DNA from 3 places in the Paenibacillus sp. FSL P4-0184 genome. Region 3 is predicted to be linked to each of the others. Evidence: riboswitches for the same ligand, from Rfam matches in the RefSeq annotation. Region 3 holds a riboswitch; each other region holds the start of a gene.

Region 1 (3,281 bases), 320 kb from region 3:
TGCAAGCATCTGTTCCATTTTCGCTTCATCCGTACTTCCGCCATCCGTGAAACGAGGTTCATTAATGCTTTCGAACATCAGCTTATCGGATTTATCCTTGAAGCGGTCCGCAATTTGAGTCCATGTTGCATTATAACGCGCCAGCGTCTCATCATGCTTCTCTTCCATATGACTTACCCATAACCAGGAGTCGTGATGGACATTGATCATTACATATAACTTGGCGTCTAGCGCCCAGCCTACAACTTCTTCGACACGGTTGAGGTAAGCTTGATCAATGGTGTAGTTCGGTGCTTCACCTATGTGTGAATCCCAAGTGATAGGAATCCGGATACTTTTGTAGCCTTGTGCGGCGATTTTCTTAATCAGTTCTTGGGTCACACGCGGATTGCCCCAGGAGGTTTCATCCTCACCTGTAGCATCTAGAGTATTGCCAAGGTTCCATCCGGGCTGCATATCGTCTACATAAGATTGGATCTTACTCTTTGGTGCTGCCTTAGCTTGTTGCTCGTCCTTGGTGGCAGCGGCGGCAATGGATGAGAACAAAGAGAGCAGAAGAGCGGTGACAAGGGTCAATGATAAGAATGATTTCTGGATTCGAGTAGTCATTGAATTCTCCTTTGTAAGATCATTTTTGAGGATGCTTAAACCTGACCTTCCTTAGTACTTTGGTGCTTAGATGAACACGTACACCTCCATGAATTCGTTGTAAACGCTTACCAAATACCCTAACATAGAACATTTGCTGTGAGTACCTTACTAATTTGTGGTAAATTCATATATGAATTAGTGATTTGCAGTGATTCCAAAGTTATGGAGGGCAATCCAGTGAGCAGATTTCATTACATAGGCTCGGCTACAGAGCTTCCGTTAGGAGAAAGAGGCAGTGTACTGTCAGCAAAGACATATAATGAAGTGAAAAATTCCCCGGAGTATAAGAAACAAAGAGAGGCTCTGCGCCTGCAAGGTATAATTCCTTTGGATGACATCGCAGATCTGTCTCATTTAAGAGATGAGGACTGTCTTGTATATGACTCGGAAGAAGATGCAGCGGGTATTTTTATAGAGGAGCTTGGGTATTGGAACGATGAGATTCGCAAGCATTTTCGGAGTCCATATGTGTATCGGATTTCACCGAATTGGGGCGGCTTCTCTGTATCCCCTAAGCTAAAAGATACTCTACCGGGATCGTATAACGCCTCACTCAAGTGTTGTCGGGAGTTATTTAGGCTTATGACAGATTATGGGGTATCTGGTGCCGAGTTCGAGCTTTATACATGCTGGGCTGAGGAAGAAGGACTCCCACGTAATAAAAAGTATGATCGAATCTTTGATTTGGCCTCTTTGTCACTGGAGGATGGTTTTGAGCTGAGAGAAAAAGAGTATATTGTGGTTAAAATGATTTGATATTCAATAGGATTATCGCTAACTACTCGTTATACAAAAAACAAATATTGCATGACAAAAGCAACTATATTAGATATGATGAAGCATGGAAAAATTAATATTAGCAATAGGTGCCAATTATGAATGTTTCGGAATTACAATCATAGATTGGTTAAATGGAAAGCGGGTGTGAATCCCGCGCGGTCCCGCCGCTGTGAAAGAGGAGTCCTTGCAAGGTACCACTGGGAAACTGGGAAGGTAGCAAGGGTGATGATACTTGAGCCAGAATATCTGCCTGTTTCTGATACACCGTTAAACTCTACGAGCGATAGAGGGGTGTTTGATATAGTATATGCCTGCTATTATTGCGGTTCACTATCTTAAACCTCTCGACGTTATGTTGAGTGGTTTTTTTTGTAGTGCTATGAAAGTTTATTCTGTTTTTTAACATAGGAAGAGAAGGGAAGGGTTATGGAAACATGAAAAATCATAAGTTTTTAGCTTGGTTACTTATTGTAGCAGTATTTATCACGACGTTCTCTACAAGTGTAATCCCGGCTCATGCGAATGAAGCAAGCTCTACACTTAAAGGGTATGTAACTGTATCCGTAGAGAAGTTTACATTGGGTCAAGGTTATATTAAGGAGCCTATTAAAGTTCCATTCTACGAAGGGGACAATGGCGCATCACTAATAACACGTGCGCTAGGAGAAGGTAATTATAGAAACTTTGGAAGTATAGCTAGTAGTTTTTATTTATCTGAAGTTAAAGATAGTGGCAGAAGTGAAGTCAATATACCGCAATATATTTTAGATATGATTTCAGCCGATGGGAATACAGTCGGAACTAAAGCAGACCAAGAGTGGCTAAGTCAGTTTGACTACACTCACATGTCGGGTTGGATGTATGCCGTAAATAATGAATTTCCTCCGTACGGGATGTCTGATTATCAACCTCAAGACGGTGACATCATCCGAACACAGTTCACCACTTATGGCTATAGTTCTGATCTTGGTGGTTGGGGAGAACCTCCATTTCCATTTGCCAATAAGGATGCTTTAACTGCGGAAATCGCAGAAATTAACAGTGACCCGAATAAAGAAAGTATTTTGGACAGAGCAGTAGTACAAAAGGCAGTTTACCAAGCCTATTCTGTGCTCGAAAATATGGAAAGCTCTCAAGTAAGTGTAGATCATGCACTTGTCGGGCTTACCAATTCTTTGGATATAGAGCCACCTGTTATTACTGTAAGTGGTATTCAGGATAAACAGGAAGTATCCGATAAAGATTTAAGTTTCAGAGTAGCTGTCACAGATAATGTATATAACGGTATCATTCCAGTAGTAAAACTAAATGGAGTCACTCTATCTGCTACAGATGGTGAGTATAAGGTTTCTCTTAACCCAGGTGGTAATGTAATCACTGTAACAGCAGTAGACGGAGCAGAAAATAGAACAACACAAACTTATCAAGTTACCTACAAAATAAATGCTACAACTGGAGTCAAAGAACAGTTAGATAAGAGCCTTGCTTATATTCTAAACACCGTAAAGAACCCGTCATTTGGAACAGGTAGCGGAGAATGGTCAATTCTTTCACTAGCACAGGCCAACTACGAAGTGCCAAGTGGTTATTATGATCTCTATTACAACAATGTAGCTAAGAGAGTAAAAGAATTAATGAAGGATGGAAAACTCGATGCTACTAAAAGCACAGAGCATTCCAGAGCGATCCTAGGACTTACCTCTATCGGAAAAGATATCACGAATGTTGCGGGTTATGATCTAATCAATGCACTCGCTGATTATAAATATGTTCAGAAGCAAGGGAATAATGGTCCTATATTTGCTCTGATTGCTTTAGATAGTCATAACTACGACATCCCGGTATTATTC
Region 2 (3,281 bases), 2.4 Mb from region 3:
CTGGCGCACTTCTACGGTCTGTGGAAAGCTTCCGATTGTTGTCGTTGGCAGAAGTGGCAACTGCCACTTCTCCTGCTGCACCTTCAGGCGCTCAGCAAAAGGTAGGCTACGTTGGTCTGGTAAATCTGTAAGTCCGAAAACTTGCTCAGCCACATCCTTACGACCGCGTTCAGGAAGTGCACGGAAGGCTGTAAGGGCTTCGCGACTGGCTGTCAACGCGGCAGCAGCTTCTGCTGTCCCCTCTAAGGCTGCAGCAAGCAGGCCAAGCTCTCTAAGCTTCTCATCAGCAAAAGCTAAAGCAGCCTTAACGGTGGCCTTCAGCTTCACCTCACCCTGAACAGTAACCGGAACATGCAGCAAACTGCAAGAAGGCTGTAGAATAAGACGATCAAGCGGTACATGTACACTCAGCTTCTCGATTAGCTGCAGCTTAGCATCCAGATCCGAGCGCCAGATGTTGCGTCCGTCAATAATACCCGCTCCCAGCCACTTATCCTCAGGCCAGCCAAGACGTTCAATCGATGCCAGGTTCGTCCCGCCATCATGGACAAAATCGAGACCTAAACCTTGTACCGGAAGCTTGAACAGTGCCTCCAGCGGTTCAGCAGCTTCAAAGTAAGTCTGCAGAATAATATTTAATCCAGGCACGGATTCAGCAATTTCTGTGTAAATCGAGTTAAGTAATGATAATTCTGATTCATTAATTCCTGTAACAATCGCTGGCTCATCAATTTGTACCCAGCTTACTCCTTCTTGCTTCAGTTCCTGCAACAGCTGAACGTAAACCGGAAGAAACCGAGCAGCAATCTTCGCAATATCCGCAGATGCAAAACCTTTTGACAACTTAAGGAATGTATAAAGGCCTAAAACCACAGGTTTACCCTCAATTCCCGCTTGGGACTTGGCAAAACGATAAGCTGCCAGTGGTTTATTCTCGGTCAGACGCGGCGTTTGTGCACCGATCTCTGGAACGATGTAATGATAGTTCGTATTGAACCATTTAGTCATCTCGCAAGCGGTAGCCTCAGCATTTCCTCTAGCCATCGCAAAATAAAGATCAAGCCCAATGTCGCCACCATCATACGCATAACGTGGAGGTACGATCCCGAACATTACAGCTGTATCTAGCACATGATCGTAGAACGTAAAATCATTTACCGGAATTAAATCAATTCCTGCCTCCTGCTGAGTCTTCAAATGCTGAAGCTGAATTCCTGTCATTTCAGAACGGAACTCTTCCTCATTTATTTTTCCCGCCCAGAAGGCTTCCAACGTTTTCTTCCACTCGCGGTTTTTCCCGATTCTTGGATAGCCAAGATTGCTTACTTTTACTTTGTTCGTCACTTTGCAGCTCCCCTTCTCCATCTTCTTATTTTGGACTCGATATCACTTGCATTCCTATAAAAAAGAGCGCCCTTCCCTAAAAAAGTCAAAGGGAAAGACGCCCATAATATACCTATGGTTAACGTCTAACACCTTCCTATCCTCCGTAGGTGTAGCAGTGCTGTTGAAACAGGCAGGTCTCCTGGCTAGCGGTGTCAACATCCTTAGCAGTCTTCCCAGCAGTAGTAAATTGCCAGTGACATATGTTGCTATGGACTCTTCCGTTACAGTGGCGGGACCGCATCGGCTTCAAACCGAATTTCCCTATTAAGCCTACCGAATTACTAATTTCCGGCAAGCACCTGTCTCCGATATTGTCAAGCTAAAACGCCTTTGGCGTCCTTTTAAGGACGGTAAGCGTTTATGCGAGAATTATAAGAAAGTATTTCGTGAAACTTTTACTTTCTTATAATTTAATTGCTAAAACGCCTTCAGCGTCCTTTTAAGGACGGTAAGCGTTTATGCGAGAATTATAAGAAAGTATTTCGTGAAACTTTTACTTTCTTATAATTTAATTGCTAAAACGCCTTCAGCGTCCTTTTAAGGACGGTAAGCGTTTATGCGAGAATTATAAGAAAGTATTTCGTGAAACTTTTACTTTCTTATAATTTAATTGCTAAAACGCCTTCAGCGTCCTTTTAAGGACGGTAAGCGTTTATGCGAGAATTATAAGGATAAAGTGAGTGTCTTAAATCTGATGTCATCATACGTGAAAGCCCCCGTCATCTGCAATAGATTACGGGGGCTTTTGTTATATCGATTCCTTATAACGGATTTAGAAAAACACGAAATATACTACTGCAGCAAGTACTATGCGATATATAGCAAATGGTAAAAGCTTAATCCGGTTGATCAATTTCAAGAAGAAACGCATCGATAATAGTGCAAATACAAAGGCACTGATAAAACCTGCAATGAAGAACGGCAGGGCATCGATGGTGAAATATTGCCAGTTCTTCATCAGTGAGAGTAAACTGGCGCCTGCCATGATTGGAACAGCCATAATAAATGTGAAATCAGCAGCAGCGCGATGACTCATACCCAGAAGAACACCACCAGAAATCGTCGACCCGGAACGAGAAAATCCCGGCCACAAGGAGAAGCACTGGACCAGACCAACACCTAGCGCCTGCTTATATGTAATCTGATCGACACTCTCCGTTTGAATCTTCTTTGGTCCGAATAGATCCGCAATAATCATTAATACAGCACCGACTACTAGACCGATTAACACGGTGGATGTAGAGAATAAATGCTCGTCAATATAATCATTAAACAGAACCCCCAGCACGCCTGCTGGCACTAAACCTACAAGCACCTGTGTAAGCTTCAGGTGGCCCCCTTTTTCAAGCTGTGGTTGTTGCTCGGTTACAGGATCCAACTGCTTGCGGCTGAAACGCTTTAAGCCCAGCAATTCAATGAACCGATTTCTAAAAATAACTACAACTGCTAATATTGACCCCAGCTGTATAACCACTTTGAACGTATTGGCCGTATATTGCCCAAATAACTCTGTCGATTTTAACCACATATCATCAACAATAATCATATGACCTGTGGAGGATACCGGAGCAAATTCAGTCAATCCTTCAACAATTCCCAAAATAATAGCTTTAATAATCGTTAATAGCTCCATTTGTTCTCCTCCTTTTAATCATAACTTTTATCTATAAGTCCTTCTCGGCTCAACCTTCGGTGTTCATTTTCCGGCTGCGCTTGCGGAAGAACAAATACCCAAGGATCACTACTCCACCTGCAAGAAGCACGTACACTACGTTGGAGTACATATCCATATACATGGCGATGTCTTCCCAGGACTCACCCAATGCCGCACCAATAAGCACCAGCAATAGATTCCATCCCAGCGTACCAATCGTTGTGAAGATCATAAACACTCC
Region 3 (3,281 bases):
AGTTGTTGTTCCTTTTCCACGTTGATTTTTTCATCGGGATAGGCTTTGTACAGCTCGTGCACCGTATATTTGTCTGGATATTTACGGAGTTCTTCGATCCAGCGTTTATTAACGACGGATGTTTCGATGTTTGGGTGCGTGACGACAATAAGTGTTTTCAATGGTGTATCCTCCATGTTTGAATCAGATTTAGGACTTGAGTATACCTCCCACCATGCCATCGCGTAAGTATGCACTTTTAGTTCACGTACTTACCTAAAGGTAAGCACTGCAACCTGCCTGCACGTATGATTGATGTATAGTCTTCGGGTTAGAAGGATGTTAGAAGATAGGTGATTTCAAAACAAATGGCACGGTCCCGAAATCCCGGAAACCGTGCCATTGCGCAATTCTTAGATATGCTGGTGAAGGGAATTGAACCCCCGGCCTACGCATTACGAGTGCGTTGCTCTACCCCTGAGCTACACCAGCTTAAGGCTGATTTTTCTGTCAAACAAAAAATATTATACAACTTTCAGCCAGAAACGCAAGCCTATTTCTCCCTATTTCCCTACTCTCCCAAACTGCTATTCCACCTGTAGTTTACGCTCCACAGACTCCAGCTTTCCACGGCTAGTGGAGGGTTTATCGCGGCGGTCGTCTATTTTAAGTGAGGTAGAGACACGCTCTGCACCTGCGGCAAAAGGAGACTCGTGCAGCGCTTCGACTGCAGCAAAAATACGCTGAAGAGGCCCTTCGATGATTGTACCCATGGATGTAAGCTCATAAGTAATCCCTTCTACCGTCTTCAGCACTCGCTGCATATCCGCAACATAGCTGCTAAGACTCGTACTACCTGTTCCAATCGGAATAACGGTTACTTCAGCAATAGGCATGAGAATACCTCCTCGGAATTTTAAAGTATGTGTGTCCTTCTATTGTAACAACTCCACCGCTCTCCCACAAATGATCTCAGCTTTATTATGCCCCTTCTTCTTTCCCCAAAATTCTCCGAAATATGACTTTCGCCACAAGTATTTTTTCTAACATGAATTCTAGGGTCATCTGCACTACATTTATGGACTCTTTGTGGCATCTTTTCGGACAATTTATGAATCATTTTTTATATGCCTGTGGATCAATTGTGGATTACTTATGGACAGCCTGTGGATCATTTGTGGAGTACTTTTGAAGAACCCGCTCCCCGCGCGGGTTTTCTAAAAAACTGTTTACAAACACAACATCTTGGGTTATTTTTATCTAACGACAACAAAATATAGTGGAGACAGGCGCTTTGATCCTTTATCGGAATTAGAGCTTAATAGGGAAGTACGGTGAAAATCCGCTGCGGTCCCGCCACTGTAACCGGATGCCCCTTACAAGCTTTTTTAAGCTTAAGATGGGCAGATCTCCTGGCAGAAGCCACTGAGGGGTAAGAGCCCCCTTGGGAAGGCGCTGAGAGGTCCTACGGAAGCCAGGAGACCTGCCTGTTTCGACGACACCAACTATGAGTGCCTGCGAGGAACAGGAATGGTGTCCGCATGCGGTCATCTTCTTAGAGACCACTGCAAATATCTGTGTGGATATTTACATAACGCATCGGGCATTTTCAGCCATCCTCGCTAGAGGATGCTTTTTTTATGAGATCACAATGAATATACGGCCGCTTATGCGGTCGGGCTTCTTAATGATAGGACGATAGACTGAGAGGAGAGCTATACAATGACGTTGTTGGAGAGACAATTTAACGGTACAACAAATGCACGAGAAGTTCTTTTAGAAGAGCTCATTGATTTAGGACGCGATATTATCGACAGCCGGGATTTGGACTTGCTGCGCGAGAATGCCAATTTGAACGGAGAGAGTTTCTCCGGTAAAATGAGCAAGTTCGGCAGTGAATATTCAAAATGGTACGCCCGCAACTTTACGATGCCGCCGCAGCTAGTGCAAGCCATTGATGACAATGTCGTCTATGTGCATGATCTGGATCAATACGCAATCGGAACGACTAACTGCATTTTTATCCCGTTTGATAAGCTTCTCCGCGAAGGCTTCAACACCGGCAACGGCAGTGTTCGTCCTCCGAACTCCATAATGACAGCTATGTCACTGGTAGCAATTATTTTTCAATCCCAGCAAAATGCTCAATATGGCGGCGTATCCGCCAATAAGCTCGACTATGATCTGGCACCTTATGTAACCAAATCCTTCGCTAAGCTGTTCCGCAAGGGTCTGGATTATTTTGATGAGGGACAAGCTAATGAATCTTTGGGCGAGATTACAATGAGCCGGACCGATCTGGCGGAGTTATATCCAAAAGCGTTCCGTTTTGCACTAAAGGAAACCGAAATCGAAACCCTGCAAGCGGCTGAAAGTATGGTACATAATCTCAACACCATGTCCAGCCGATCCGGTGGGCAAATTCCGTTTACCAGCATCAATTATGGTACTTGTACTTCACCAGAAGGTCAGCTTGTGATCAGCTCCCTGCTAACAGCAACGATGAACGGACTTGGCAGCGGAGAAACACCTGTGTTCCCGATTCAAATCTTCAAATGCAAGCAAGGAGTCAATCAACAGCAAGGCGATCCTAACTATGAATTGTTCCTAAAAGCGGCGGAATGTTCTGCACGCAGACTATATCCGAACTTCGCTAATCTGGACGCTCCGCTCAACTTGCAGTATTATGATCCAAGTGATCCTGATACGGAATTTGCTACAATGGGCTGCCGCACCCGAGTGCTCGGTGACCGTTTTGGGCGTAATCATTGCTCCGGGAAGGGCAACCTTTCCTTTAATACACTGAATCTGGTTCGGCTCGGTCTGGCACACGGCACAGTAACAGGCCGACGTACCGTCGCAGACGAAGCTGGCTTCTATGAGGATCTAAATCACTATATGGATATTGCGCTGGAAGGACTTCTTCATCGGTTCCACATCCAAAGCGCGCAAAAAGCTAAAGCATCCGATTTCATGATGCGAGAAGGCGTCTGGGAAGGCGGCGAAAATCTCGCTCCTGAAGACTCTGTAGGCGAACTGCTGAAACATGGTAGTCTGTCGCTTGGCTTCATCGGTATGGCGGAATGCATGAAAGCCATGTACGGCAAACACCATGGCGAGGATATGGAAGTCCATGCCAAGGCTGTGGCTATCGTGCGTCATATGCGGGAGTATTGCGACCTTAAAAGTGAGGAACTTAATCTCAACATTACCTTGTTCGCAACACCAGCGGAGGGCCTGTCCGGCAAATTCACCAAGATTGATCGCAAGGTACTGGGTTCTATTCCGGGCGTAACTGACCG

What was found. Region 3 has a riboswitch for cobalamin ahead of MKY52_RS06760 (anaerobic ribonucleoside triphosphate reductase). Riboswitches for the same ligand answer to the same signal wherever they lie in the genome.
Region 1: another riboswitch for cobalamin. It lies ahead of MKY52_RS05330 (S-layer homology domain-containing protein); the one in region 3 lies ahead of MKY52_RS06760 (anaerobic ribonucleoside triphosphate reductase).
Region 2: another riboswitch for cobalamin. It lies ahead of metE (5-methyltetrahydropteroyltriglutamate--homocysteine S-methyltransferase); the one in region 3 lies ahead of MKY52_RS06760 (anaerobic ribonucleoside triphosphate reductase).

What each region holds. Positions count from the first base shown of each region.
Region 1 is NZ_JBBORN010000001.1:1,251,346-1,254,626, reverse strand. Features, by position in the region: gene MKY52_RS05340 (cellulase family glycosylhydrolase) at 1-609, opposite strand, end outside; gene MKY52_RS05335 (hypothetical protein) at 829-1,407, shown strand; cobalamin riboswitch at 1,499-1,699, shown strand; gene MKY52_RS05330 (S-layer homology domain-containing protein) at 1,866-3,281, shown strand, end outside.
Region 2 is NZ_JBBORN010000001.1:3,963,617-3,966,897, reverse strand. Features, by position in the region: gene metE (5-methyltetrahydropteroyltriglutamate--homocysteine S-methyltransferase) at 1-1,365, opposite strand, end outside; cobalamin riboswitch at 1,499-1,704, opposite strand; gene MKY52_RS17305 (undecaprenyl-diphosphate phosphatase) at 2,159-3,019, opposite strand; gene MKY52_RS17300 (DedA family protein) at 3,069-3,281, opposite strand, start outside.
Region 3 is NZ_JBBORN010000001.1:1,575,312-1,578,592, forward strand. Features, by position in the region: gene MKY52_RS06745 (NAD(P)H-dependent oxidoreductase) at 1-161, opposite strand, end outside; tRNA gene MKY52_RS06750 (tRNA-Thr) at 400-471, opposite strand; gene MKY52_RS06755 (MTH1187 family thiamine-binding protein) at 567-875, opposite strand; cobalamin riboswitch at 1,250-1,484, shown strand; gene MKY52_RS06760 (anaerobic ribonucleoside triphosphate reductase) at 1,702-3,281, shown strand, end outside.